Regions from separate parts of the Paenibacillus sp. FW104-T2 genome, predicted to be linked through region 1. Evidence: riboswitches for the same ligand, from Rfam matches in the RefSeq annotation. Region 1 holds a riboswitch; each other region holds the start of a gene.

What was found. A riboswitch is a leader RNA that binds a small molecule or an ion and turns the genes downstream of it on or off. The one in region 1 is predicted to bind cyclic di-AMP.
Region 2: it holds a riboswitch for cyclic di-AMP, as region 1 does, so the genes downstream of both, AC3WQ3_RS13365 (3D domain-containing protein) here and AC3WQ3_RS25395 (resuscitation-promoting factor) in region 1, are expected to answer to the same signal.
Region 3: it holds a riboswitch for cyclic di-AMP, as region 1 does, so the genes downstream of both, AC3WQ3_RS05460 (hypothetical protein) here and AC3WQ3_RS25395 (resuscitation-promoting factor) in region 1, are expected to answer to the same signal.

What each region holds. Positions count from the first base shown of each region.
Region 1 covers NZ_JBYTCE010000027.1:14,591-24,774, forward strand. The annotation lists gene AC3WQ3_RS25390 (TatD family hydrolase) at 1-427, shown strand, start outside; cyclic di-AMP (ydaO/yuaA leader) riboswitch at 670-923, shown strand; gene AC3WQ3_RS25395 (resuscitation-promoting factor) at 1,195-2,379, shown strand; gene rnmV (ribonuclease M5) at 2,532-3,077, shown strand; gene rsmA (16S rRNA (adenine(1518)-N(6)/adenine(1519)-N(6))-dimethyltransferase RsmA) at 3,082-3,984, shown strand; gene yabG (sporulation peptidase YabG) at 4,047-4,943, shown strand; gene veg (biofilm formation stimulator Veg) at 5,097-5,372, shown strand; gene AC3WQ3_RS25420 (small, acid-soluble spore protein, alpha/beta type) at 5,605-5,781, shown strand; gene ispE (4-(cytidine 5'-diphospho)-2-C-methyl-D-erythritol kinase) at 5,930-6,784, shown strand; gene purR (pur operon repressor) at 6,883-7,710, shown strand; gene spoVG (septation regulator SpoVG) at 7,899-8,183, shown strand; gene glmU (bifunctional UDP-N-acetylglucosamine diphosphorylase/glucosamine-1-phosphate N-acetyltransferase GlmU) at 8,583-9,974, shown strand; gene AC3WQ3_RS25445 (ribose-phosphate diphosphokinase) at 10,075-10,184, shown strand, end outside.
Region 2 covers NZ_JBYTCE010000009.1:64,160-74,343, reverse strand. The annotation lists gene hlpB (HNH nuclease-like protein HlpB) at 119-409, shown strand; gene AC3WQ3_RS13395 (DUF4247 domain-containing protein) at 537-1,271, opposite strand; gene AC3WQ3_RS13390 (DUF4178 domain-containing protein) at 1,283-1,789, opposite strand; gene AC3WQ3_RS13385 (DUF350 domain-containing protein) at 1,813-2,214, opposite strand; gene AC3WQ3_RS13380 (PspA/IM30 family protein) at 2,311-2,982, opposite strand; gene lpdD (prenylated flavin chaperone LpdD) at 3,107-3,448, opposite strand; gene AC3WQ3_RS13370 (polysaccharide deacetylase family protein) at 3,600-4,391, shown strand; gene AC3WQ3_RS13365 (3D domain-containing protein) at 4,520-5,194, opposite strand; cyclic di-AMP (ydaO/yuaA leader) riboswitch at 5,197-5,396, opposite strand; gene AC3WQ3_RS13360 (amino acid ABC transporter ATP-binding protein) at 5,663-6,388, opposite strand; gene AC3WQ3_RS13355 (ABC transporter substrate-binding protein/permease) at 6,375-7,814, opposite strand; gene AC3WQ3_RS13350 (M20 family metallopeptidase) at 8,020-9,195, shown strand; gene AC3WQ3_RS13345 (alpha-glycosidase) at 9,447-10,184, shown strand, end outside.
Region 3 covers NZ_JBYTCE010000003.1:160,420-170,603, forward strand. The annotation lists gene AC3WQ3_RS05435 (PAS domain-containing protein) at 1-68, opposite strand, end outside; gene AC3WQ3_RS05440 (Rha family transcriptional regulator) at 126-329, opposite strand; gene AC3WQ3_RS05445 (urease accessory protein UreF) at 587-1,288, opposite strand; tRNA gene AC3WQ3_RS05450 (tRNA-Leu) at 1,713-1,795, shown strand; gene AC3WQ3_RS05455 (glutathione peroxidase) at 1,931-2,407, opposite strand; cyclic di-AMP (ydaO/yuaA leader) riboswitch at 2,776-2,948, shown strand; gene AC3WQ3_RS05460 (hypothetical protein) at 3,067-3,462, shown strand; gene AC3WQ3_RS05465 (HAD family hydrolase) at 3,633-4,316, shown strand; gene AC3WQ3_RS05470 (Nramp family divalent metal transporter) at 4,479-5,774, opposite strand; gene AC3WQ3_RS05475 (organic hydroperoxide resistance protein) at 6,202-6,621, shown strand; gene AC3WQ3_RS05480 (zinc ribbon domain-containing protein) at 6,828-7,073, shown strand; gene AC3WQ3_RS05485 (hypothetical protein) at 7,235-7,513, shown strand; gene AC3WQ3_RS05490 (thiol-disulfide oxidoreductase DCC family protein) at 7,662-8,084, shown strand; gene AC3WQ3_RS05495 (DUF6612 family protein) at 8,180-9,043, shown strand; gene AC3WQ3_RS05500 (VOC family protein) at 9,281-9,664, shown strand; gene AC3WQ3_RS05505 (nucleotide-binding protein) at 9,844-10,184, shown strand, end outside.

The DNA.
Region 1 (10,184 bases):
GATCGGACTGGCTCGTGAACTTAACATGCCTATTGTCATTCATAATCGCGATGCTCATGAGGATATTGTCAAAATTTTGCGTGAAGAGAAAGCTGGACAAGTCGGGGGTGTCATGCACTCTTTCTCAGGAAGCTGGGAAACGGCAAAACTCTGTCTTGATCTAGGGTTCCATCTATCCTTCGGTGGACCAATTACGTTCAAAAATGCCAAGCAGCCGAAAGAGGTACTGGCGAAGGTACCGATGGACCGATTTTTCATTGAAACCGACTCCCCATATCTTACACCACATCCTTATCGTGGAAAACGAAATGAAACAGCGCATGTACGTCTGGTTGCAGAAGCAGCTGCGGAAATTAAAGGCATTTCGGTAGAGGAAATTGCTGCAATAACGACCAAAAATGCCATGGAACGATTTGGAATTCGTTAAAAAACGAAGCAAATGCGGTGAAAAAGAGAGGTAGACGGAGCGAATTTGCTTTTTGATCCAAATAAATGAAGAATATTACAATATTTTAACCAAATATTTAGAAAAACGTACTTGAACAACGCTTTACAACATGCATCGAAACAGGATATCATCTTTTCAGTGAATTGTTGTGCGGAAAATTGGACAGATGTTCGGGGGATGAACAAAGGGACACTTTCCGATGACACAACAATACTTTTCATGAACCGATCTCGCTGAGTCTCCGTTAACGGAGAGCGGGGGAACCAATAGGGCTTAAACATCAGTGTAAGCAGCTGATGCGCATCGTTCGCTGACCCAAAAGCAGCGGATGCATTTGCGAAGCACTATTTGATTTCTTCTTTGGGTCTCGGGGTGAATTCAAGGGCATCCGCCATGAGCGGGTGACCGGAGATAGGGCGGCTCTCTTTCGCCCGAACCCGACAGCTAACCTCGCAAGCGGAAAAAGAGAGGCAACCTCGTGCATGAATTTCCGATATTCAAAATCATTCGGAAGCCACGAAAGAGTTCCTCTTACACTCTTTCTTTGGCTTTTTTGTTTTTGAATAAAAGAAACAAGGTCATCATACGGTAAGAATTCAGGTGGTGACATCATGTTGCGAAGAGTGGTTCATGGTGCAGAACCGGTCATTGAGATATCGATCAGTTCTGTAGAAAATTTGGTATAGTCGCGTCAAAGACATCATGCATTAACTTTAGACGGCGAGGCTATGAAGGAGGACGGAGAAGTGGGCACATTCCAACCAGAAGAGACCCATGAGTCACGATCATCCAGTAAGTCTTACGCGTTGCGGTGGAAGCATGAGAACATGCGTCAAATGGCACTGATCGCTATTTTCTCAATCGCGCTTACAATCATGATCTTGTTAGTCGTTTACGGTCAAGCCGGGAAACAAATTTCGCTGGTTATTGATGGCAAAGCTCAAGCGGTAGAGACTCGTACAGGAATGCTTCAAGAAATGCTGGAGGAGCAATCAATCACAGTCAGCCCCCACGATGAGGTATCCATGCCTTTGAACGGGGCAATCGCAGATGGAGACCGCATTGTTATTGAGCGGGCCGTTCCAGTCAACATTACGGCAGACGGAGACACCAAGACTCTGTATACAACCGATTCATCGGTAGAAGATGCAATTCAGAAATCTGGAATTGAAGTTGCCAGTGAGGATAAGGTTTATCCTGCGCTCGCAACACCAATCAAGGCAGATATGAAAATTCGCGTAGTGCGTGTAACAAAGCGTACAGTGGAAGTGGAACAGCCGATTGCGTACAAAGTAATCAAAACGGCTGACCCTAGCTTGTACAAAGGTGACAATCGCGTCATCGTAAACGGCAAAGAAGGTACACTTGTACAGCATATCGAAAAGGTGTTTCAGGATGGAGAGCTAGTCTCCAAAAAGATGGTGGGCAAATCGGTATCGACCAACCGTGTCGATAAAGTTATTGCTGTCGGAACCAAAGCAAAACCTGTTGTGAAGCAGCCGGAGATTCAGACGGTATCGGCCCAAACCTCCACAGCAAAGAAAGCAACGACAACGAACTCGAAGAAAACCGCTGCATCAGGCAGCAAAGTGATTACCGTCTCAGGCACTTCTTTTAAATATTCCAAAGTACTTAAAAATGTATCGATGACCGCTTACTCTTCTGAGGAGCCTGGCATTGGTACAAAAACAGCTTCCGGTACCCGGGTAACTGAAGGACGGACCATTGCGGTCGATCCAAAAGTGATTCCGATCGGCTGGTGGGTGTACATTGAGGGCCTCGGCTTCCGTCGTGCGGAAGATACCGGCGGCGCCATTAAAGGCAACAAAATCGATGTATATTATGACAGTGTAAAGCATGCCCTGAATTTCGGACGTAAGAAAGGCAAGACGGTATATGTGATCGGTCCGGTGAAGCCGGAAGCGAACTAAAATCGTTTTACTTTGAAATGGGAATGCTATAAAATAGTTGCATGAATGAATCATGCGGAATATGCGGCGGTGGAGTCTGAATAGGCTCGCCGCCGTTTGGCAGAGAAGAGGATATTCCTCTTCTTTTTGCGTTAGAAAGGAAGAAATGGAACATGATAAAAGAAGTCATTGTGGTAGAAGGACGGGACGATACCGTCGCCATCCGGCGGGCTGTTGAGGCAGACACCATTGAGACCGGCGGATCAGCCATCAATCAGCGAATCCTGAAGCGAATTGCACTGGCACAGGAGAGACGCGGCGTGATTGTTTTAACAGACCCGGATCATGCCGGTGAGCGCATTCGCAAAATCATTGCGAATAAGGTCCCAGGCTGCAAGCATGCTTTTATTCCGGAAGCGGATGCAACCCGTAAAGGGGATATCGGGGTCGAGAATGCCTCACCTGAGGCAATCCGCCATGCGCTGGAGCGTGTGCATACCTCGTATGAGGGTATGCCGAGCCAGATCGATTGGGAGGACTTGATTGCAGCAGGACTGATTGTGCACCCGCAGGCAGCCGCAAGACGTATGGAGATGGGGAATCTGCTGGGCATCGGTTACTGCAACGGAAAGCAGTTCCACAAGCGGCTGGGTGTATTCCAAATTAGCCGGGAAGAGTTTTCTGCAGCATTATCGCAAATTGAACGTGAAGGATTGTGAGCGTATGAATGGCATGGATGAGACTTTGGAAATTGCAACACCCAAGCGAACGAAAGAGATAATTCAGAGACACGGTTTCTCCTTTAAAAAAAGTCTAGGTCAGAACTTTCTAATTGATCAGAATATATTGAACAAAATTGTAAGTGCAGCGGATCTGGACGAGTCCAAGGGCGCACTCGAAATCGGCCCGGGAATTGGGGCACTTACGGAGAGACTGGCCCGAGCAGCCGGCCCTGTAACGGCTGTGGAAATCGATCAGCGTTTGTTACCGATCCTTGGAGAAGTAATGGAGCCTTATCCCAACGTTCGGATACAGCACGGCGATGTGCTGAAGCTGGACTTGGCAGAGCTTTTCCGCACAGACTTTGCTAGTGTGAGCAAGGTGAGTGTTGTAGCCAATCTGCCGTACTATGTGACGACTCCGATTATGATGAAACTGCTGGAAGAGAAACTGCCAGTAGACAGCATTGTCGTTATGATTCAGAAGGAAGTAGCAGAACGTATGGCAGCTGCACCCGGCTCAAAAGACTACGGAAGTCTGAGCATTGCGGTCCAATATTACAGTGTGCCTGAATTGGTTTGTATTGTGCCGCCAACGGTATTCATTCCGCAACCGAATGTGGAATCTGCCGTCATCAAGCTTAAAGTGCGTGAGCAGCCTCCTGTCGAAGTGCCGAGTGAAGCACATTTCTTCGAAGTGGTACAAGCCTCATTTGCCCAGCGCAGAAAAACCATCTCGAACAATCTCAAAGCCCGCTTTTTCACCAAGGAAAACCGGGAGCAGGCGGATCAATTGCTGGAGCAGGCTGGCATTCAGCCCTCCAGACGGGGTGAGACACTTAGTCTGCAGGAATATGCGACGCTAAGCACGGTGATGTGGGATGCAGGAGTTCGTGCCGGCCTGTAAATAAATTCGGATGAACCAAACCGGGTCTTTGCCCATACGATGGGGTAGAGGTGATTATGTTGATGAATATCGGAGACTTGGTCGTTCGTAAGTCATACGGTGGAGATGTGACTTTTCGGGTGGAAGGCCTCCAGTTGGATAGCGCGGTCATTAAAGGGACCGAATTCCGGCTGCTTGCCGACTCCCCGGTGGACGATTTGATACAGGTTCCTTATGAGCCGCAGAGTGCCAAGACCAGGCAGGCACATGTAAAAGCACATCAAACACTCTCCAGGCTACAGCAGAACCGGATTGAACAAGCGGAACGCAACCGTGAAGGCTTGACGCAGGACTGGTCTGGACAGCGCGAGCCTGCTTATTTTGAAATGCCAGGCAAGGTGCTTCACTTGGATGGGGATCCAAATTACCTGAAGAAAAGTATGGCTCTTTATGAGCAGCTTCGTGTTCCGGCAGAGGGTCAATATGTCCATGAGTCAGCCATGGCTGATGCCCTGTATCGTCTTCTTCCCAAAGTCCAGCCTGATATTGTAGTCATTACGGGCCATGACGGAGTGCTGAAGACCCGTCAGCCTTACGACTTATACAGTCTCGGAAGTTATAAGAATTCGCAAAATTTTGTAGCAGCGATCCAGGTTGCAAGACAATATGAGCGTCATCTGGATGCGCTCACGATCGTTGCAGGAGCATGTCAGTCCCATTTTGAGGCACTTCTGCGGGCAGGTGCGAACTTTGCCAGCTCACCAGGCCGAATTCTGATTCATGCCCTTGACCCGGTATATGTGGCTGCCAAGGCGGCCTTTACATCGGTTAGGGAAACGGTGAATATGAATGATATTCTGCATAACACAATTAGTGGCAGCCAGGGTGTAGGTGGTGTCGAAACACGCGGCAGTTACCGCGTTGGCCTGCCTGGTTTGAATGATTTATCTACACTTAAAGTTAATCCATCAGTCGTCTGATACAGGTCAATTAAAGTCCCAATTTGGGGCTTTTTTCATTTGCAAAAAAATTCATTGACAGCAACTTTTCCATGCTGATATAATATTTAGTTTTGATTTGACATTGACTGTAAATTCAGGTATAATGGACAAGAAAAGAGGTGGTCGTCGACAATGGCTAAAAATACGCTGTTGGATATCAAACGCAATCTCGATGCTCATATAGGTCAAAAAATTATGTTGCGGGCTAATGGTGGCCGCCGTAAGACTATCGAGCGTACGGGTGTCTTGGAAGAAACGTACCCTTCTGTTTTTATTGTCAAGCTTGATGAGGAGCAAGAAACGTTCAAGCGAGTCTCTTACAGTTATGCAGATATACTTACGGAGTCGGTGGAAGTCATGGTATTTAACCCAGGCGACCAGACGCCTAACTCCTACATGGAGACGTAAGCATCGTTTTACAGGCAGTTTGCCCCTTGGGGCGAACTGCTTTTTTATTGTGTAGAAATACCGTTCAGACAGGCATCTGCAGGAATGAGGTTTAACCAGAAACGGCATACTACTTGAACAGGCCCATACTGATATGCTGAACAGTTCATCTAAAATGGTGGCTCTGAAGCTGTCAGGAAGAATCCTGGTGAAATGGACTAATCAGAACTGTTACTTCAAGGAGGATGGTTTCATGAGCCGCAGAAGAAGAAGTGTAATGTCAGATGAACTCAAGTATGAGCTGGCAAAAGACCTGGGATTTTATGATACGGTACAGCAGGAAGGCTGGGGTGGCATCAAAGCCAAGGATGCAGGCAATATGGTGAAGCGTGCCATTCAGCTTGCTGAAGAGGCAGCACGCAAATCGTAATTCGATCTAGACGGTTTGGAGAGCGGGGCCTTCCACGAGGTTGACCTCGCTTTTTCCCCATGAATTCGGAATAAAAATGACTTGACAGCCCCATTTTGATATAATATGTTAAGTTGTCTTAGGGAAAAGGTGAGGACGGGTGAACGCCTTGAAAATTTACGAAAAAGCGCCTGCTAAAATTAATTTGATGCTGGACGTTTTACATAAACGAAGCGACGGCTTCCACGAAGTCGAGATGATCATGACCATGGTCGATTTGGCAGACCGGCTGGAAATGTCGGAACTGCCTCGCGATACGATATTTATCTCCAGTCAGGCCGGGTATATTCCGCTTGATGAGAAGAATCTGGCATTCCAGGCGGCCAGATTAATCAAAGAGCGCTATGACGTGCGTACTGGAGTGCACATTCATCTGGACAAAAAAATTCCGGTGGCTGCCGGTCTGGCAGGAGGCAGCAGTGACGCTGCAGCTACGCTGCGTGGCTTGAACCGCCTCTGGCGTCTGAATATCCCGGATCATGAGCTCCAGGAGCTTGGGGCAGAGCTTGGTTCGGATGTACCTTTTTGTATTACTGGGGGTACAGCGCTCGCTACAGGCCGTGGAGAGAAACTGAAACCAATGCCTAACCCACCGCAATGTTGGGTCATCTTGGCGAAGCCTCCAATCAATGTGTCGACAGCGGATGTGTACGGAAGATTTCGCAGCGACAAGATTGTTCGGCATCCAAGTGCGGCCAAAATGGAGCAGGCCATTCGCAATCATTCCTTTGCAGAGGTGTGCGGACAGATGGGGAATGTACTTGAGGATGTTACGCTTAAGCTGTATCCGGAAGTTCAGCATCTGAAGGATGCGATGATGAAGCTGGGTGCAGATGGGGTGCTCATGTCGGGTAGTGGCCCAACAGTATTCGGATTGGTCTCCAAGGAAGCAAAGGTTGCACGGATCTATAATGGGCTGCGCGGCTTCTGCAAAGAAGTGTATGCAGTACGCATGTTGACTTAGAATTCGCTTTTATAATGTACAAACACGTATAAAGGTGGTATATTTTTAAATAATTATTCGGATTTGGATGTTTTCCGTGATCGTGAGGATGGATCTCTGTGAAGAAATTAAAACGAAGCGCTAGGCTGGTTGAAATGACGCAGTATTTATTGTCAAGACCGCATACGGTTATTCCGTTAACCACTTTTGCCGAACGTTATGGTGCCGCGAAGTCGTCAATCAGTGAGGATTTGGCGATTATCAAAGAAGTGTTCGAAGAAGGTGGGTCGGGAGAACTGCAGACACTGGCAGGGGCTGCCGGGGGAGTTAAATGGATTCCGAAAGTGTCCAGAGAACATGCTCTGGCTTTTGCCGAACGACTAAGCAATCAGTTGGAGCAGCCTGACCGTATTTTGCCAGGCGGGTATCTCTATATGTCTGACCTGCTTGGACAGCCTGCATTGATGAACGAAGCAGGTAAAATATTTGCGACTGCTTTTGGCAACATGGATATCGATGTAGTCATGACGGTAGAAACGAAGGGTATTCCTCTGGCTTATGCGACTGGAGCCCAGCTTAACCTGCCTGTAGTGCTCGTGCGCAGGGACCATCAGGCTACGGAAGGATCGGCCGTAAGTATCAATTATGTATCGGGGTCCCATAAAAGTCTCCATACCATGTCCCTATCCCGCAGAGCGATGCGTGAGCATTCAAGGGTTCTGATCGTGGATGATTTCATGAAAGCCGGTGGAACGGTACAGGGCATGATTGATTTGCTCGCCGAGTTTAATGCAACGGTAGCAGGCGTAGGGGTACTGGTAGAATCCGGGTCAGTTGATTCGGAAGAGCGTTTGCTGACCGATTACGTATCTCTTGCGCAGCTAACAGCCGTGGATGCAAAAAGCAGACACATTTCGGTCAAGCCTGGTAACTATTTTGACCTGTAGAAAGATGACGAATAACATGTCGGGAAAGGTTCTTTTCCATCGACCTGGCACTAACGTTGTCGAATTGTGTATTAAATAAAAAAATTCCTGAAATTAGGACATTTTTGTGGTTATAAAAAGAAGGAGTTCGTATAGGCTGTGTGGAATTATACACCAAGTTCTGATGGAAAAAGGTGGTGAACACACACATGCAAATTACGGATGTCAGACTCCGCCGTGTTAACTCGGAAGGGAGAATGAAGGCTATCGCATCCATTACCATCGATAACGAATTCGTCGTTCATGACATTCGCGTCATTGATGGGAACAACGGAATGTTTGTTGCTATGCCGAGCAAGCGGACTCCTGACGGAGAATTCCGTGATATCGCCCACCCGATCTCTTCCGGTACTCGTGAGAAGATTCAGGCTGCTGTTTTGACTGAGTATGACCGCGCTGCAACTGAGGAAGAAGTCATTGAAGAAGGTGCCTGAGAACATTATTGGGGTTCGAAGGAAAAGAGAGCCATGTCTTATGGCTCTCTTTTCTTTTTGACCGGAATAAGATATATTCAGTATTGAGTTTATTCAAACAGGAACATTTAGCAGCTTTATTGCTGGAAAATGTTGAAGGAAACATTAGCGCAGCGTGCGCTTGGTGACAGGGCGGCATCTTAAGAGTCATTGGGATTCGGTTAAGGCTCGCAGGTACACGGCGTATACATATAGGTCACGATTTGCTCGTGTCCGCGTTGTTACGTGTGATAACAGAGACAGTAGGCGATGAACAAGACCGGCTTCAGGCCGGCTGAACGATACTTATCAGGGATGATCCATTAAGATGGGTCTTCCAGATGGGGTTTTCAGAACAGGAGGTCGTGAAATTTGAAACGAATGGCAATTGTACTTGCTGCAGGGCAAGGCAAACGAATGAAATCTAAATTGTACAAAGTACTGCATCCCGTATGCGGTAAACCTATGGTAGCTCATGTGCTGGATGCAGCTCTACGCGCAGGCGTTGAGCGCAGTGTAGTCGTGGTCGGTCATGGTGCCGAAGCGGTGCAGTCATTTTTGGGTTCCAAAGCAGAGTATGCACTTCAGGCTGAACAATTGGGAACGGGTCACGCGGTGAAGCAAGTGAAGTCTTTGCTTGGAAGTGAGCAAGGCTCTACTATAGTTGTCTGTGGAGATACACCACTGGTAACCAGTGAAACGCTGGAAGGTCTGATGAAGCTTCATGAGAGTCGCGGAGCTGCTGCAACCGTGCTAACGGCTCAATTGGACAATCCAAAAGGTTACGGCCGCGTCATTCGCGGAGAAGACGGTTCTGTACAACGCATTGTGGAACAGAAGGACTGCAACGAGCAGGAAGATGCTGTGAAAGAAATTAACACAGGGACTTACTGTTTCGATAATGCGAAATTGTTTGCTGCACTGGAGAAAGTGACCAACGAGAACGCCCAAGGAGAGTACTACCTGACCGATGTTGTTGGGATTTTCCGTAACGATGGCGAAGTGGTTGAAGCTTATATGTCAGATGATATCGCGGAATCCATCGGAGTTAATGACAGGCTTGCTCTGTCCCAAGCAGAAGCATATATGCGTGAACGTTTGGCTGTAAAACATATGTTGAACGGTGTTACGATCATTGATCCGTCATCGACATATATCGGAGCGGATGTTACGATTGGATCAGACACGGTATTGTATCCGGGAACCATTCTGAAAGGGACAACTTCCATTGGTGAAGCTTGCCATATTGGTCCTCAGGCCGATATTGAAGACAGTGTTATTCAGAACGGTGTGACGATTAAACATTCCGTGTTGTCCCAGGCCGAAGTAGGCGAAGAGACAACGGTAGGACCATTTGCTTACCTGCGTCCTGGCACCAAGCTGGGCCGGAAAGTAAAAATTGGTGACTTTGTCGAAGTGAAAAATGCTACAATTGACGAAGGATCCAAAGTATCACATCTCAGCTATATTGGGGATGCTAAAGTAGGGAAGAACGTAAATGTTGGATGCGGGGCAATAACGGTTAATTATGATGGATATAATAAAGCTGTAACGACAATCGAAGATGATGCGTTCGTAGGCAGCAATGTCAATCTGATTGCACCGATCACGGTAGGAAAAGGCGCTTATGTGGTTGCCGGCTCAACCGTTACACATTCCGTTCCGGAGAACGATCTGGCTATTGCTCGTCCTCGCCAGGAGAACAAACCTGGTTACGCGGAGAAAATTCGCGGACGTGCCAAAGCCAAGAAACAAAATGCCAAACCCGAATAAGGGGTATTGATATTCTGATTGCCTCCCGATCTTCGGGAGGTGCCGACATGTCGCAGACGCTTATAGATTCCAATGAACCAGCACGGAGGGTTTTTATTTTATGACTTATTTTGATTCGAAATTAAAAATATTTACTTGCAATTCTAACCCCAAGCTTGCCCATCAAATTGCTGATTATATCGGAATTCCTATGGGTGAATCTCACACAAC
Region 2 (10,184 bases), on a different contig from region 1:
ACAGAACTTGTTTAAGAAAGTGTAGCGTGAAAGCTGGGGTGTGACAAGTACTCGCCTCGCGGGTAACATGAAACTGTGAGCTTATGCCCATAATAGGGGTAAGAACGGAGGAGCAGATATGAGCAGCCGATGCGAATTATGCGGTAGAGAGCCTGTGGAAACAACAGTTCATCATCTCACGCCCAAGGAACTGGGCGGTACTTTCATGCCTACAGCTGATCTATGTATCCCGTGTCATAAACAAATCCATTCGCTATTTACCAACCAGGATCTCATAAGGCTCCATTTAACAGAACTTCAGGCACTACGAGAGAATGAACGAATGGCCCCTTTTGTTCGCTGGATTCGCAAACAGCCACCTTCCACCATTCCCCGGACACGCAAATCCAATCATGTTCGCAGATCCTAATTAAAACGATACCTCCTACTATAAAACAAAAAGAACAGCCACAAGGTGAGCTTGCGCATGGCAGGGTTCATTCTGCCTTACCTTGTGGCTGTTCTCTATATACTCTTCAGGCTGGCAAATCTCATCTTTACCTTCGCCTCATGATTCGTCCGCCGCCTACCCTTGTTTTGGGCTTCTTATAAGAGCTCTTTGGTGAATTGAACAATCCACCGCTCTTGTTACGTTCGACGGTACCGGTGCTCGGTTCCTTTTTACGGCTAAATAATCCTCCGCCTGAACCTACACTAGTATCGGTGTCTCCTCCCCGCCGGGTAATGGATCCTTTTCGGTCAACCGTGATGGGTGGAGCTGCTTTTTTGTCATTGCTTGTTGGTGCACGATAAGTACCTTGATTCGGTTTGTACGTATCACGATCGGTGTACCCTCTGTACTTTCCGTATCCGCTGCCGCCAAAGGAATCAAACAAATTGCCAATGAGCGTTGCGGTCAAATACCCCTGTAAAAAGGAAGAATCATAATTCTGACGTACATATTCCTTGGAATCCACCTCAATTAAGGTATCTTCCTTCTTGTTCGGGTCCTGCTGCAAATGATAATACTGGTCCTGATACACCAGGAACATCCGCTCTTCATTTTCCGCCGAGATCTGATCAGGTTTACGCTGTTCGGATAACTCCTGAGCAACTTCCGGAACAGTACGGTCGGCAGCCCGATACACGTAGGATGTCGTATTGCCACTGCCACTTACAGACTCAAGCGGATAAGTGTCCTGAACGGAAGGCATCCCGCACGCGGACAACAGGGACATGACAAGGCTGAGGACCAGCATTAATTTTAATCCAAGTGCCATGCGCTTTTTCATTGGAACCTCTCCTAGCTCGAACGAATCACTTTGATATCCGCAGGAAGAATGGACTCACCTTCATACAGAGTAAATCTTCTGTCTTGCCATTCCACACGCAGAAGCATGTTATCATCAGACTGATACTGCCAAACCAATTGCTCTCCAGCCTGACCATAAGGTGTCCTGCCAGCAGTGGTAACCATTCCTCCATATTCTTCCTCCAGATGATACGCGCGTCCGTCCAGATCAAGTAAGGTTGGTACTTCGTCTGGTGCGTCAAGACGCCCATCAATTGGCGTATAGAGGGAATAACGTGTCAATTCTCTTTCTTCTACATGCAGATGTCTAAACGTTGTACCGTCCTGCAGTGTTAGTACCACCGCTCTTCGGGCACGATGCTGCACCCGCCCCACGACTTCATACGTAACGAGCGAGACCTCACAGATATCTCCAGGCTCAAGGTCCAGCATGGTTTTCTCAGCTCGTGGTGGTTCGGGTTTGGCTAGTATTCCTTTAATCCGTTTCCATACACTCATACCCATTACTCCCGTTCGTTATCTTATAAACAAGCTGCAATAATTAATGCGCCCACGATGTGCAAGGCACCGGAGAACAAGCCATATCCGGTCTTCCCTTGCTGGATTCCTGTGTCCAAATCAAGATTGGCCCATGTGCGAATCATAAAGTGCACAACGCTCTCCAGAATAAGCAGGATGACAAATGAAACAACCGATACAAGCAGCGCTTCACCCAGATGACCCGCTGTCGAAATCGAAGTTGCAAGCACATACCCTTGAGCAAAGAGCTTCATGACCATCCGTGTCGTAACCGCCATGTTCCCTGCCTTAACTTCCGCAAAATCCTTATACTTCGTAAATAATGAATCCACATACATCAATACAAAAAGCAAAACCGAGCCAGATAATGTCCAGACCAGCATCGCCAAAATGTTCAAATCCATTTACACAGCCCCCACTTATCAACATGAACCGCATTTAAAAGCGAAGGAGAAACGCTGTCTCTCCTCCGCTAGTGAACCCTGCCTAAGATGCAAGGTTTAGTTCTTATTTTCGTACTGCTTCATGAGTGCCGCCAGTTCATCCTCAACGGCCTGATCCTTGCCAAGTTTCTCGAACTCTTCATCCAGTGATTTTCCTTTGGAAGACATTTCGTTGCTCGCTTCAGCCTGTGCTTCCATTTGCATCATTTTTTCTTCCATACGTTTCATGCCAGCACTAGCTGTGTCGGAACTAAATCCGTTCAGCGCTTTGTTGATTTCGGTTTGTGCTTTTGCTGCATTGTAACGCGCTACCAACGTTTCACGCTTGTTTTTCATTTGTGTCAATTGCTTGCGCATTTCATCCAGCTTGCCGCGCAAATTGTCTGCCGAAGCCTTGTTTTGATCATAGCTTGTTTTATATTCTGCCATTTTTACTTCAGCAGCTTTTTTCTCTTCCAGAGCCCGGCGCGCCAGATCCATGTTCTGTGCACGTGCTGCGGTATGAGCTTGCTCCTCACGTTTCTTCACCAATGCTTCCTGTTCCTCGAACAGCTGCTTGAATTTTTTCTCAATCGCGATTTGTTGAGCAACAGCCTTCTCTGCATCTTCCAGATCTTCCTGCATATCACGGATATATTGATCCGTCATTTTGATTGGATCTTCTGCCTTGTCAATAATGGCATTAATGTTAGACATCGTTAAATCACGCAAACGTTTGAAAATGGACATTATGGTATTCCTCCTAGTCGATATTACATCCTTGTATATAATCATACATACGTGGTAACTTTCATCCCGTTTCAATTTTACCAAAAAAAATCATAAAACACGATTCCGGGTCAACCAAAATCTACTATTTTATATCATTCACCAGGGTTAAATGGTCGCCCAGCAGCTTCTCCGCAGTCTGTACGATCTCATCGATCTGTACACGTGTAATGGCATCAAAATGAAAGCCCATAATAACGGTTACGGTCACCTTGAGGGAATTTGCGGCCTTACGTGCAAGGCGCTCACATAATTCCTGTTCCTTATGCCCCGGAATATGGACTGCCGTTCCCACCACGCGTTCTCTTTCGGGATAAAAGGTCGCCACAGCCCCTATATGAGCTTTCCCACCCGTGATCAAAAATATCTTATCCTCTCCAGCTTCAATGACCTGCAAACGAACCGATTTCAAATCATACGTACTCATCCTAGTCCACCCATCCTTTGTGTGTATATGTAATGGTGGAATTATGAGCTTATCGACTGAATTGGACAATGAAACTTCTCACATTTATGCATAATGGACCATCACCGCGGGCATACCAAAGAGAACGCAATTTGACAAAGGAGGCTGTATCATGCGTATTCGCCTCATCGCATTCTCCATGTTGATCCTTATGTTTATGAGTGGAAGCTATTCACCTGGACAACTGCTGGCCAAACCCGTTCCAGAGAGCATGCCTGCTGCAAAGCCGGATCTATCTGAGGATGAACAACTGACACTCGGTCAGCTAAGGCAGAAATATGCCGATACGTTCAAGACCAATGGACCTTCAACCAGACAGGTAGCACTGACTTTTGATGATGTGCCTGATCCGCGCTTCACTCCGCAGGTATTGGATATTTTAAAGAAATATAATGTAAAAGCGACTTTTTTTATTGTCGGCAACCGGGCTGAGAAACATCCCGACCTCGTCAGACGGATCGTTAGGGAAGGTCACATTGTTGGGAACCACAGTTACAACCACCCTGAATTCAGTAAGCTGTCTTTGAATGCTTTTCGCAAACAAATTCTACATACCGGCGACATTATTCGTAAACTGACCGGGTATACACCTAAAATGATTCGTCCTCCATACGGGGACATTAATGAGAAACAGCTACAATGGGCCGCAAGACAGCAATACAGCATCGTCAACTGGAATGTGGATTCGCTCGATTGGAAAGGCCTCAGCAAAGAGCAAGTGAAGCAGAACGTTCTATCTGCAGTCAAGCCAGGCTCCATCATTCTTCAACACGCGGGCGGAGGCGTGGGCTCCAATCTGTCCGGTACCATTGGAGCACTTCCGGAGATTATAGATGAACTTCGATGCAGGGGCTTTAATCTGGTGACTTTGGACGAAATGCTGCAATTGCCAAAAAGCAAATAATACTCGGCTTCGTAAACCAAACACACAAGTTATAGAACTACCAATCTTGCGCGTTTTAATAAAGAAAAAGGGTACCCTTATTTCACGTTAATCGTGTCATAAAGGCACCCTTTTATTGGCGCTGATACTTATTTCAAGATATAAAGTTCAACATCCTGAAAACCAAATGTGCTCACAGACTTCTGGCTTCCAGGAATGAAAATATCAATCCGTTTCCCTTTGATCGCCCCGCCGATATCCCGGGCAGTAGCCACAAATGCCTGCTTAGGCAGCCCCGGATGGGAGTGACCTGTAACAAGAACCTTCGTACCCAGTGGGATCACACTAGGGTCTACTGCAATCGTGCCGAGTTCAAGTGGATTACCGAAGTAATCAACAGGACCCCATCCACCATTTTCGGAAGCGGCTGCAGAGTACGCTGTTGCTTTCACATCAATGGATTTACTGTAATCAAACGTTTTGCCCCAGGCCTGAACGACTTTATCATCAGCATTCACATCAAGGCTAGCTGTCGTAATCGTCTTAGCACCCGTCGAGCTTTTCGCTGCTGGAGCAGCTGAGGCCGTGTTTGCTTTTCCAGGAATCGTAATTTTCAAACCACCATAAATGTTGTAAGGTGAAATATCACTGTTTGCTTTAACCAGAGTGTTCAGTCCAACTCCATATTGTTTCGATAAGGTATAGAAGGTATCCCCCTCTTTGGCCACGTGAACAGAATCAGCGTGAGCTGGAACGGCCTGAATGAGCATTGCTGCTGTCAGCAGGGCTGTTGCTGTTTTGGCTATAGTTCTCTTCTTAATCATGGTCTTCCTCCCTCATTGTGCCTGCGAAGTTAGTTGTCGGATTCGGATGGAGGAAACCACCCTATAGGTCTCTGTTACATTCGTCTTGCGTTATGTACCCCTAATTCACCCCAAGCAGCGTGCGTTTCAATCTTCCCCTCCACGGTCTGCATCATTACATCCTCCACACTTCCTCCTCAGGAAGTTTCGGCAGGAACAATATATCACAATTTTGTAACCAGGGTCCGTAGTAAATGTTACCAACTGTCTATAACAACACATTATGATGCTTAAAAAATAAGGATTTTTCTTAAAAAAGAGCGATCAAGCAGCTCTGGAACAATGACAGAAACGTTACTTTTACGACACTGGATCCTTACCCATGCACAAAAAAACAACCCTGCTAACGTGACGTGAGCAAGGTTGTTTAATTTCGTTTTTTTGTTCATTCTATTTAATCCGGTTCACTGACTGGATCATGCTCAAAGGCTATGACAAAACTTTACCGAGAAAGTCACGCGTACGTGGATGCTTAGGTTGACCAAATACTTCATCTGGTGTTCCCTCCTCCACAATTACACCGCCATCCATAAAGATGATGCGATCACCGACTTCACGGGCAAAGCCCATCTCGTGGGTAACAATAACCATCGTCATGCCGCCTTCAGCCAGGCGCTTCATAACGTCGAGTACTTCACCAACCATTTCAGGGTCAAGTGCAGACGTCGGCTCGTCAAACAGCATCACATGCGGCTGCATCGCAAGCGCTCTGGCAATGGCAATCCGCTGCTTCTGCCCACCAGACAGCTGACTTGGATAAGCATCTTTTTTATCCAATAGCCCCACGGTTTTAAGCAAGTCTGCGGCGATCTGCTTGGCTTCCTGTGCAGACTGCTTTTTGACTTTGATCGGGGCAATGGTAATGTTTTGCTCCACGGTTTTATGCGGAAACAGATTAAAGTGCTGGAACACCATCCCCATTTTCTCCCGCGTTGCATTAATGTTGTGTTTGGGATCCGTGATCGATACGCCTTCGAAATTAATTTCACCTGAAGTAGGCTGCTCCAACAGGTTAAGACAGCGAAGGAAGGTACTTTTGCCTGATCCTGAAGGACCAATCACGACAACGACCTCGCCCTTGCCAATTGAGACATCTATGCCTTTAAGTACTTCATTTTTGTCGTAGGATTTGTGTAATTGTCTAACGTCTATCACTTGCACTCAACTTCCTTTCCAGTCGACCCAGCAGCTTGGACAAAATGAATGTCAATACAAAGTATATGGCTGCTGCAATAAGGAACGGATTCATTCCTTGGTACGTAATGTTTTTGACTACACTTGCCTGATACATGATATCAACCATACCAATGACCGAGATAATGGAAGATTCCTTGATGATGGTTACGAATTCATTACCGATGGCAGGCAGTACAGCTTTGAAGGCCTGAGGCAAAATAATAAATCTCATGGCCGCGGCTCTACCCATCCCAAGCGAACGGGCTGCTTCCAGTTGACCACGGTCAACGCCTTGAATCCCTGCACGGAAGATCTCTGCCAGGTAAGCACCACTATTGATGGAAAGTGTTAAAATACCCGCCTGAAGAGGCGAGAACGTAATACCAAATGTCAAGGCAAGACCATAATAAATAATCATCAATTGAACCAGCATCGGCGTACCGCGTATGACTTCTACATATGCCGTACCAATCCACCGCAAAATTGCTGTATCATGCATTCGGAATAAACAAATGATCAAACCGATGATTACCCCGAAGATTACCCCAAGTGCTGACAATAGGAGGGTATAACCAACCCCCGTAGCATAGAAGCTTTTGTATTGCCAAAATACTTCAAAAATATTTGGCGATTTGACCTCACGGTCTGCCATCAATTGACTGGCTTCGGTTACCATCTGATCAATTTTATTTTCACTTTTCAATCTTTCAAGCGTACCATTAACGGCATTCAGCAATTCCGTATTGCCTTTGCGAATACCGATCGCTGCTGCTACCTGCTCTTCGTCCGGAACAGCAGGAGCTAGTCCGATCATATCATCCAGGTATCCTGCAGCAACGGTATCTTCAACGATTGCAGCGTTGATCCGTTTAGTTTGCAGTTGAAGCACAATGTCCGAGATTTTATCTAGAGACGTCAGCTTGGCTCCAGGAATCTTCTGTCCGATTGTTTCCTGAATCGAACCTTTTTGTGCTCCGATCTTTTCATTTTCCAGTTCAGCCATGGTTGGGTATTTGTCTTTATCCTCATTGCGAACCATGATGACTTGTTTCGATTTATAGTAGGTATCCGAGAAGTCGATACTTTTTTTGCGGTCCTCTGTCGGTGTCATGCCTGAAATAACGATATCCACGCGTCCACTCTGCAATGCAGGCAGAAGGCCGTCGAAACCCATATCTTCTATCACAAGTTCTACGCCCAAATCGGCAGCAATCTCTTTGGCAATGGCAATATCAAATCCGACAATCTCATCCTTGCCATTAATAACTTTATGGAATTCATATGGTGCAAAGTCGGCACTCGTGCCGAGAACCAATTTTTTACTGTCTGAAGTGCCCGTAGTTCCACTTGCCAGCGCCGAAGGAACGGCAGCTGTCAATAAAACGACAAAGGTCAACAGCATCATGGTGTAACGACTAATCAATTTCAACCCTGTTCTCCCCTTACAATACATTATGTGCTTCCTCATGTTGATGCCTGAGTCATTATAAAGTACAATGCATGATTATGCAATGAGTTTTCAACTTACAAATCCTGACTTGTTTCTGAAAAAACCAAGCAAACATGATATAATGACTAAATTATTTTCATTTTGCACGAAGGAGTTCACGATGACACATACCAAATCACAAATTTTGTCGGTTATTGATCAATATGCTTCCCGTTTTAAGGAGATTTCATCATACATTGGTGCCAATCCCGAACTCGGGAACGAGGAATACCTTGCTTCTGCCCGCCTAAAGGAAGAACTGATATTTCACGGTTTCGAAGTAGAAGCTCCCGTACTTGGATTGGATACGGCTTTTTTCGGCACCTACGCTGCTGCCAAAAAAGGACCAACCATAGCGCTGTTATGCGAATACGATGCACTTCCCGAGATTGGTCATGCTTGCGGCCATCATCTGATCTGTATGATGAGTCTGGGTGCTGCTGTCGGTCTAAAGTCCATTTTGGATGAAGTTGGAGGAACGTTAAAAGTATTCGGCACACCTGCGGAGGAAACTCGTGGCGCCAAAGTTCCAATGGCTGAAGCAGGTCTGTTTGATGATTGTGATGTCGCGCTAATGGCCCATCCTTATTATGCTTATGAGAAATCGGGCAGCTCTCTGGCCATTGATGCCGTGCAATTTGAATTCCACGGCAAATCCTCCCACGCCGCGGCCAGTCCGCATGAAGGGATCAATGCACTCGATGCCGTCATTCAAACCTTTAACGGTATTAATGCATTCCGCCAGCAAGTGAGAAGTAGTGTCCGGATCCATGGTGTTATTAATAGCGGTGGTCAGGCTGCCAACATCATTCCCGACTATGCTTCAGCCCAGTTTTACGTACGTGCCGCAACCAGAAAAGAGCTTAATATACTAACGCAGCGTGTCATACAAATTGCCGAAGGTTCTGCGCTCCAAACAGGCTGTCGTCTTGTGACTTCAAATTATGAAACGTCATATGATGAGATGGTAACCAATGAATCTTTATCTGCAACATTCACTGAAAACCTCATGGAACTCGGTATTCCACAAGAAGAGATCGTTAGCGGAGATGATCATGGCTCCATGGATATCGGTAACGTATCCTTACGCTGTCCTGCAATTCATCCTTACATTCGGGTCGTTGATGAGGTTCACACCCTGCACTCCATCGAATTCCGCGATCTGGCATTACAGGAACGGGCACTGGATGGCATGGTCTTGGGTGCAAAAGCACTTGCCACAACAGCTTATGATGTGCTAACGAAGCCTGAGCTGCTGCAAACGATTCGAACAGAGTTTGAACAGGCCCTACGATAATATAAGTTTTAAGTAATAGAGACAACCAAAGAGGTGTTCTCTACAGATTGAATGGATATCACCAGGTCTGCAGAAAACACCTCTTTTCTTTATTTTGCATACGTATATTCAAGCCTAACCTGGAGATGCTTGTGAAATGAAATCGATGAAAGTAATGAAAATTTCACTAATTATGTAAACCTTTTATGGTTCATTTGCTGTCTAGCTTGGTTATGTAATGCTATACTCATCTTGATACAGGAGGTGCCGTCATGCTGCTCGAAGCGATGTATCACGTTCCCCGTGACAAGTGGGCTTACGCCTACAACACGTCTACGATTCATCTGCGTGTACGTACGAAGAGAGATGATGTAGACTATGTGACTGCACTGACTGGTGATAAATATGATTGGGACGGAACCTACAGGGAAATTCAACTGGAAAAAGCTGCTTCGGATAGGATGTTCGACTACTGGGAGGCTGCGGTTAAACCCAAATTCAAACGACTTACTTATATTTTTCGAGTCACAGCGGGTCATGAAAATGTCTTTCTGGCCGACAATGGGATTCACCGCGATCCCCCTTACCCTACTGGAGGATATTACGAGTTCTCGTACATTCATGAAATTGATGTGTTTAAGGTTCCCGAATGGGCCAAAGAAGCTGTGTTTTACCAGATCATGACCGAACGGTTCGCCAATGGCAATCCAGACCTCAATCCCGAAGGAACTCAAGCCTGGGGAGGTACGCCCGAGCTGGATAACTACTTTGGCGGAGACCTGCAAGGCGTCCTCGATCATCTGGATGATCTAACCAAACTTGGCGTAAATGCTATATATTTCACCCCCCTCTTTCAAGCCAACTCCTACCATAAATATGACACCATTGATTATAAAAAAGTAGATCCGCATTTTGGAGATAATGATTTGCTCAAAAAAGTCACAGAGGAATGCCACCTGCGTGGTATCCGCGTTATGCTTGACGCCGTTTTTAATCATTGCAGTGAAGAT
Region 3 (10,184 bases), on a different contig from region 1:
ACGATGATGAGTTGATGACGTAAGGATTGAAAGGATAACCTTTCAAGGTCAGTTGTAAAGAAGCTCATGAATAGGCCCTCCTTGGCAATCAGTTAAAGGATCGGGACGGCAAGGTAATGGCGGTGTCATCGTAGTTCATCCGAAATTTGCAAAATGTCTGCGACCTGGTTTCGGAAACGGGTGGCTTTTCGTGTGCCATGGATGAGATTGGATAAACGATACGGCGGGATGTCGTGCTTCTCGCAGAAGGTTTTCTGGTCCATCTGTAGCTCCGTTAAGCGGCGTTTGATGGCCCATCCGAACGGAGTCACGGGTTTCTTTTTGTTCAAAAGGGTTCACCCCTCATAGAAGTATTTCAACCCGCCTTCGGCTGTGTATAATAGTGGGAGATGCGAGCTGTTCATTACATTATATACGTATTTACGTCATGTAACAATTATAAACGATGAAAAATAGTGTATTTATAACAAATAATGACGTAATAACGTGATTTTCTATAGGCATACGTGAAAAAGCACGTCAGCAAGGAGGTTGCTGCGTGCTTTTTCGTTTGGGGAAATATGAGGGGAGCTTGGAGTCGGTAAGATTAGGCGCGATAAGCATGCAGCCCTGCGCCAAGCATGTGGAAGCTGGGGAACAACGATTTCATGGACATTGAGGTTGGCTGTGCCGGTCCATCCGCAGCGGAGGCGCTAACGGTATTCCATTCATGCTCCAGGTCTGCGGCCAGGCGAACCAGCAGTTCCTGGGTTGCTTCGTTATGCATGGGGAGGACTTTGGAGGCTTCGGTTATGCATGCATTCATGGCTGAGTGCAAGTAACCCATTACCGCTTCCTCGACGGGGATATCGAGGTAGTGGTTGATCCAGGCGTGAACAGTAGAGAGGCAGCCAACAGACTCGTATTTGGCAAGGGTGTGTTCGAGCTGGCTGAATTCAATCCAGGGGTGGAGAGCCCGGGCCAGCTTGATCAGTCTTTTGCCCATGGCAGCAGCTTGCTCCCTTTGATCAGAAGGAGTCCGCTGAACGTGAACCAACTTGTCAATGAGTGCTGTTCGCCATGTGTCATTATGATCTGTTGCGCTGTAGATACCTTTAATCGCCATGCCCTCAAGTCGAACGATACTGGGATGCAGCTGGCAGCGCATGAAGGATTCCAGATCATCGGCATTTCGGATGCTGCCTTCAGCAATGTGTACATCCATGCCAAATGAATGGGTGAAACCTCCGACATGAATGGAGGAATCAAGCAGTTTGACATAATCGAGCAGCTTATTCCCACGGTTCACGGTCTTTCGCCTCCTATGTTCGTAAAATGTTATATTATATAACATTAATATTGGTTTCCGAATGCTTTTATGTTTAAAATCCGAATTATATGATATATATAATCACATAAATATCCGTATTTTGTCAATGGTTTCTTGTTTTTAAGCTTTAATTATATTTAAATGTTATATTTTATTACTTATATTAGTTGTAATCTCAAAATACAATGTTATGTATATGATATGTTTTCTTGTGAAGAGCTACAATTAAAAATGAAGATGTATAAAAGATTTGAAATTTAATGTATGCAGCAGTCAAAAGATCATGACGATAAAAACCGATATTTGGAGGAAAAACACAGGTGCAAAGTAGTTTTAATAAAAGTGCTTTACTTTTATATTGAGATCCTGTATAATCAATTTTGTTGCCGATTATTTACGACATGCGGTCGTGGTGGAATGGCAGACACGCTATCTTGAGGGGGTAGTGGGCGTATGCCCGTGGAGGTTCGAGTCCTCTCGACCGCATCATATTGTACGACAAGAAGAGGTTTTCCGAATATGGAAAACCTCTTTTTGCGTTTGGAGAAACATAAAAAAGGCCATTCACACAGAACCGGACTTTCTCTGGTTCCATGTTAATTATGGCCTCTCCATGTTGATCTATTTCAGCAGTTTCTCAATATCAGCTTCAATCTGGTCAGGAGTGGTTTTTGGAGCATAACGCTTCACGACCCGTCCGTTCTGATCAACGAGGAATTTGGTGAAGTTCCACTTGATGGCTTTGGATCCGAGCAGTCCCGGTGCCTCTTTTGTCAGGTGCTGAAATAGAGGGTGAGCGCTTGAACCATTAACATCAATTTTCTCAAACATAGGAAAGCTTACACCGTAATTCATCTGGCAGAACTCAGCAATATCGTCGGAAGATCCCGATTCCTGAGCGAATTGGTTGCTTGGGAAACCCAATACTTCAAACTGCCGGTCTTTGAATTTGTTGTAGAGTTCCTGTAAGCCTTCAAATTGCGGGGTCAGACCACATTTGCTTGCCGTATTTACAATCAGCAGCACCTTGTTGCGATAATCGGACATCTCGACTTCCTGGCCCCGAAGGGTATTGACTTTGTAGTCATAAACGGACATGATCAGTCGCCTCCATATCGTATAATGGGTTAATAATTCCTATAGTTATATTATATTGCTTACAATTAGATAATGCAAAACTAATTAAGTAAATTCCTATGTTTACTTACAGATATCTAAAATTACAACCGTTTTTCATAAGGACGAGAATTAGTGAGATTCACAGAGATGGATGGAGAATGGATTGGTTGTAAGCGATATCATTGATATGTAATGCCTTAAATTCGTCCATTCGGTGATCTGACCGGACTTTACACTAACATGTCGCGGGTGTATGATTCATATCGTAATTTCTAATTCAATTAAACTTAACATGAACAACGAAACAAACGATAATATCGCTCTGGTCAATACATGAAACAGGAACGATGTTTTAATCGCTGAGTTTCCATTCATTCATGGGTGGGAAACGGGGGAACCAATCGGAAAGGCTGTCATTGCAGCTAATCCATGGGGTGAATTTTTCGGTGCAAGCCGGAAATAGGGCGACTCTCGCGCCCGAATCCGTCAGCTAACCTCGTAAGCGTTAAAGGGAGAGGCAACAAGCCGTACGCATATTCATGGCGTTTTCGTCATGGGTTATTCAAGAAGCGTTCGGGAGGCCTTGGTCCCCCACGCTTCTTTTTTGTTGTCTTTTCACGCCAAGGGAGGAACGAATGATGGATAATGAGATGATTCTAGTAACAGCACCGAATGAAGCAGGACGCAAGTTTATCAAGCTGTTGATGTACAAAAAAATGCCGTTTGCCGTTCTGACCAACAGTGCAGGGGAAGAACGGAAGCTCCGCAGAATCGGAGTGGAGAACGTCATTCGCATGAATACAGCTGAAGCTCAGAAGTGGTTTCTACCGCAGTCGAGCGTAGGCAACGTTTTTATTTTCGAGAACAGTTTGAACCTGACCTGCCGCTATCTGCAGATCTGCCGTTCCTGGACTTCCAAATCACTATGTGTAATTACGGAACAGAGTCACCCCAAAGGCATTTACCGCGGGATGGGAGCTGACCGCATTGTGTATTCTCTTAATGGAGAAGTTGGCTTCTTGCTTAATGGTTAATGTGATAGCTGCCGATTGATCCGGTGTAAGGTGCCTGTTATAATTGAACTTGTGGAAAAACGGAATTCTGAGGAGACTCATGCATGATGGTGGGTCTTCTTTTTTATTTGAGCATTATTGTACATTGCTGATTTAGAGATTGCGTTCATGGCTAACAAGGAGGAATAGGCGTGCCGGATGTACGGGTGTTAAAATGGTTGTTCTTTGATGTAGGAGATACGCTGGTCGACGAATGGGAGCCGGTAGATGATATTATAGGGCAGTTTGTAAAAGAAGCCTGCTTGCTTGGATATCCGGTGAAAATAGAGGAAGTGCGAGAGATATTTGCCTCCTGTTACCGAAATTATGAGCAGTGGCCCATGAGGGTAGCCATTCGAACGCTAATCAGCGATGAACGTCATAGGGAGCAGATCCAGGAGAAGTTGAAGTTCCGGAAGGAGCTGGAGAAGCCCTTCGCTTCTGCTGACGCGGTGTTGAAGGAATTGTCACACCATTATCGAATCGGGATCATCGCCAATCAGAGTCCAGGGACAGCTGAGCGCCTGGAGAGCTACGGTCTGCGGAGGTACGTGGATGTACTGGCTTGCTCGGCAGAAGAAGGCGTATCGAAGCCGGATCCGGAACTCTACGCTGTGGCTTTGAAGCAGGCGGGATGTGAACCCGAGGAAGCAGTGATGATTGGAGATCGGATGGATAACGATATCATTCCTGCCAAGAAGCTGGGGATGCGAACGATTCGGATTTTGCAGGGCTATGGACGATTTCAGCCTGAGCTTGAGGGCCAAGAGCGTGCAGACTGGACCATCGAAGCCTTGGAGCAGCTTGTTCCACTGCTTGTGCCTTCTGAGGGTTAGTGGAAAAAATTTAAAAGTGATGACTTTCGTGTCATTAAATAAAGGACAAGGCAAGTGCACGGCAAGCTAAAAGGCTGATTCCCTTAAGTATTATACTTAAGGGAATCAGCCTTTTTTAATGAATCTCTGGTAAGAGGAAAACTGTTTTACAGCATATTCAGATTAAAACAGCATGATGGTCTGGAAGATCAGATAAACGTTCAGAACCACAATTACGGCAGCGATGATCCAAGAGATGACTTTGAGCCACAGTTTGTTGGCGAATGCGCCCATGCTTTTTTTGTCACTCGTAAACATCACAAGTGGAATAACAGCAAAAGGCAGCTGCAAGGATAGAATCACCTGGCTCAAAATCAGCAATTCTTCCGTTCCGTGTTCGCCGGCGATAGCCGTCACAATAACGGCAGGGATGATCGCAATTAATCGGGTCACGAGCCGGCGGAGCCAAGCCGGAATCCGAATGTTTAGGAAGCCTTCCATGACAATCTGCCCGGACAGTGTACCTGTAAGCGTAGAGTTCTGACCGGAGGCCAGTAGAGCGACACCAAACAGGATACTTGCAATGGTTGTGCCCAGCAGAGGTGTGAGCAAGTGATAAGCATCTGCAATCTCAGCGACCTGTGTCATGCCTGCGCTGTGAAATACAGCGGCTGACACAATGAGTATGGCGGCGTTTATAAACAGGGCAAGGGTCAAAGCGATTGTTGAATCCATAGTGGAGTAACGAATGGCTTCTCTTTTCCCCTGAGTTGTCTGTTCAATCTGCCGGGTCTGCACGATGGACGAATGCAAGTACAGATTGTGCGGCATAACCGTTGCTCCAATGATTCCGATGGCAATATACAGCATCGCAGGATTCTGTAGTATCTCGGCACTTGGTACAAAGCCGGTGAGTACCCCGCCCATGTCCGGTTTGGCCAGAAACAGGTCAATCCCGAAGCAGAGGGCGATGGTTGCCATCAACACGATGACCAGTGTTTCCAGAGCGCGGAAGCCTTTATTTTGCAGCAAAAGGATAATCAGAACATCCACAGCCGTAATAATGACGCCGTATAACATCGGGATGTTGAACAGAAGCTTCAGTGCGATGGCTGAACCGATGACCTCAGCTAGATCTGTGGCGGCAATAGCTAATTCACACAACACCCAGAGCATAATGACAACCGGCATACTGAACCGTTCGCGGCAAGCTTGGGCCAGATCCCGTCCAGTTACAATACCAAGCTTGCCTGCAAGTGACTGTAATACGACAGCCATCAGGTTTGAGATTAAAATTACGGATAATAGCGTGTAACCGAACTGGGAACCTCCGGCAATATCTGTTGCCCAGTTACCCGGGTCCATATAGCCGACAGCGACCAGATAACCTGGCCCGACAAAGGCGAGGAATTTTTTCCACCAAGCGGCGTTCTTCGGAACCTTCATGGAGCTGTGTGCTTCCCCAAGGGAGGGAGCCATGCCTGCTGCGGCTAATTGCTCAGCTGAAGGAGAATTGAATGGATTTTTTTTACTCATACATGTTCACCTGACTTTTTAATAATAATCGTATTGATCATCCTTATGATGAGAACTGAGCCATTTACTTTTATATGTCTGAAAATATATGTCGTTACTTACATTGTACTCATTCAATAATTTTTGTCTAGTGCAACTTTTATGTAGATGGACAAAATGAGAAGTGGGTGGAGTCAGGCTCTTAGTATATTACCCAACTTCAGAAAATTTACCTGCATATCATAGGTGGCGTTATGCTGATGAAGCCAGATGCATGAAAATGATAAAGATGCAGAAGCTGATGAAGTAACCCAAATTCGTTTCAAATTGAGCCAGAAGTTTAAATTGAATTGTAGGCAGCAAAAATATTGGTGAAAAAGGAGAGATTCTAATGGAAGCTTTATATACAGCAACTGCGACAGTCAAAGGTGGACGTACAGGTTCGGTAACTTCATCGGATGGAGTCCTTAAACATGATCTGAAAATGCCAAAAGAGCTGGGTGGATCCGGCGGTGAAGGTACGAACCCTGAGCAGCTCTTTGCCGCAGGATACGGTGCATGTTACGAAAGTGCTCTTGCCAACGTGGCACGTAAAGCTGGCGTTAAACTGGAAGATGTGACTGTAACAAGTAATGTATCCATTGGAAAAGATCCTGCGGATGACGGATTCCAGTTGTCGGTCCGGCTGGATGTAAGCATGCCGGGTGTGGATCATAGTCAGGCCGAGGATCTGGCTCGCAAAGCTCATGATTTTTGCCCTTATTCCAAAGCGACTCGCGGGAATATTGATGTCGTATTGAACGTGGTGTAAACCGAAAATCCCGCTGAAGTAAAGGGAGAGGTAAATGAAGCAGGCTATCCTAGATACCTGTTGTTTGGTACAAGCCCTGCTGGCTAACGGCAGGGTTTTGTATTTAAAATCAGAAGACATGCAGGAGATTGCAGGTTTAATCGCGTACTCTTTTACATAATTATACTCTTGCTTCATGCCAGGCATCTGAAAAAGGGGGAATGCAAATGAGTATTGAAGAGATGATTGAGCGAAGGTTCGTATGTACGAAATGCCGGGGAACGGATTGCAACATCAAGGAAGTATCCATGTCCGGGGCTGGTCTTAGCAAAATGTTCGACATTCAGCATAATCACTATTTGTTCGTAGCCTGTTCCTCATGTGGTTATGTGGAAGTATTCGACCCCGATGTACTAAAAGGCAAAAAGCAGGGTCAGGTAGGCACGATATTGGATATTCTGTTCGGTGGATAGTGTGGCATAACTTGGTGGGTATGGAATCAATTCAAAATAAGCTGAGAGGTTCGTGCTCCCTGAGTTGACATCGAACTAAAATTTCTTTAATATGACTTAGTACTGAGAAGTGTCATGCAGGGAATATGCAGGAAACAAATTTGAATTGACAGGTGATATCCATGTCTTATAGACCAAGTATTGCAGAATTGCAAGTAGCTAGTAAAAACGAAAAAGACGGATTGTATGAATTTACAATGAAGCTGGTAGATGGCACGCAATGCCGTGTATTCTACTCCAAATCTCCGGAATGGAAGATGACAGCGATCAGCCGTCTGCAGAAGACGCCTTGTCCCGTATGCCGCAAAGATTTCATTTGCAAATGCATGGACCAGTGGGCAGGAGATCTGCATCAACAAATGATTGAAGATCAGTGGATGGAAAAGGCAATTGCTGAGTAATTGCCCAAACAGATACGAGCGTAGGCTTTAGAGCCTGCGCTCTTTTTCTATTCTATTCCTTTGAGTCGTATAAATTTTGGGGATAGCCGAACGTGAAGGTGAAAAGTGGGTAAGTTAATCTAACAGCATAAATGAGGAGGCTTCAATTATGACATCAATTCGAGCGGATGAGCATGAGGGACACCCAATTGTACTCGTGGACGGGGTTTGTCACTTTTGCCAAGGATTAACCAAATGGATTATCAAACGTGATCCGGAAGGGAAATATCATTTTGCATCGCTCCAATCCGATGTAGCCAAGGACTTGCTGAAGAAAGGAAATCTGTCTACAGACAGCATGGATACGTTTGTACTTATCGAAAATGGTCGTTACTATACACGTTCGACAGCTGCACTGCGGCTGGCCAAAGGTCTGAAATTTCCGTATCCATTATTATACGTCTTTATTATTGTGCCCAAATTCATTCGAAATGCCGTATATAACTGGGTAGCCCGTAATCGTTACCGGTGGTTTGGCAAGGACGAAGCGTGTATGCTACCGACACCTGAGATCAAGAATCGGTTTTTGTAAATCTTACTAGAGCAAGCATGCACCACAAACATGATTAATAAAGGAAACATTTGGGTAATGAATACGGATCACATCTATTTTGGGAGGACAAACAGTTGAAGAAGTGGACGACATTCATTATCGGGGCATTATTAGCAGTAAGCCTGACAGCATGCGGTGACGATGCGGATAACAGTACTGCAACGCCGCCGGCTGGCAATGAAGCGACAAACGAGGGGAATACACCTGCAGAGCAGGAAACACAGATCCCTACACTGGAAGAATTGATTACCAAAACGAATGAAGCAGCCAAGGAAATGAAAAGCTTCTCGAGCGATGCAACCATTGATCAAAATTTGAAGCTGGAGGCTGGCGAACAGTCACAGGATCAGCAGGTAAAAACAACAATGAAGATGGATATCATCAAGGATCCAATGATGATCTATCAAGAGATGAACATGGAAATGTCCGGGCAGGAAGCACAAAACGTGAAGCAGTACATTACTTCCGATGCCATCTATTCGCAGGTGGGAGATCAATGGGTTAAAATTCCTGACGATCAAACGAAGCAGCTGATTGAGCAAATGAAATCAACCCTGAACCCCGAAGAGGAATTGGATCAATTCAATAAAATTGCGGAAGATACCAAGATCACCGAAGATGGCGACAATTATGTCATTACCGCAGACGTATCGGGTGATAACGTGAAGGAATTGGCTCAATCCGTCATGGAGCAGAATGGGACGGACGCCCAGACACAAGCGATGCTTGAACAGATGAATATTAAAAGCATGCAAATGAAATATATGGTGAACAAGGAAACGTATCTTCCTGTTGGTACCGACGTGAATATGGTGATGGAGATGGAGCAGGAAGGCCAGAAAATCACCATGGACATGAAGATGACCAGCACCTTCTCCAACCATAACCAGGTAGAAGAGATTATGATTCCACAGGAAGCATTGGACAGCGCGAAATAGGGAGAGATTAAGCTTGCTACAAGCAAAGACATCCCTTTTTGAAATCCATGCAACGTGGTTCTAATTGAAAACATCTTTGATTCAAGTTTGTGTGAACCCAGAGAGGTTCCTGCTTGGATCGAAGGTGTTTTTTTCTCTTTTCTACAACTGGTCAGGAAGCACAAAGGTATAGTATAGTCGTGTAAAACGATTAACTTTTTTTATTAATATCATATGACTTGGAAGGAGAATTACGCGATGATCGAATATGCTCATATACATCATGTTAGCCTGGCAGTGCGTGATCTGGATGTTGCCAAACAATTTTATACCGGACTGCTAGGTATGCAGGAAATTGAACGTCCGCCTTTCCGCTCTACAGGCACATGGTACGCGATTGGCAGTCAGCAGCTGCATCTGCTCCAGCATCCGGAAGGACATACACTGCGTGAGGCGGGAATTGATACGACAGATGGTCACTTTGCCATCTGGGTGAAAAGTCACAACGAAACGATAGCCTGGCTGGAACAGCAGGGAATTGAGTATGAAGCAAGACCGGATAGTGTTGCAGGATTCGCACAGATCTTCATTCTTGACCCGGATCGTAACATTATTGAATTTGATGCACCTTATCAATCATAAGGATGGAAGCATCAGATTGTTAATTGTATAAATCTCTTGCTCGTCCAGAAATTGTATGCTATATTATCCATACATTCATAGCACGTGACGGAAGCACCGTCCATAATCTTGCATAATACATGCGGATCATGGTCGGTGTTTTTTTGTGCTTTTCTACAGGGAGGGAGGAGAAATTGATCGTGCTGAAGGCGGTACTTGCTTCAAAAGACAAGGAGTATGTCAGTGCCTGGCTTGATTTTGTTCAGGGGAGTTCATTTGGTGCAGCAATGCGATTTACCGCCTTTTCACAGTGGGAATCGTTTCAGGAGTACATGCATGAACATGAAGGAAAGGAACAGCCGGATCTGGTTATTGCAGAACCTGAGTTTCTGAATCCCTGGCTGGAAAGTATGGGTGAAAGTCCGGGTGTGCCTTGGCTGCTTCTCAGTGAAGGTCATGAGGAGGTGGCGGAAGATAAGCGCTTAATGAAATATCAACCTCTGCCTGCATTGTTGGATACCGTTCTGAATGCAAGTCGGCA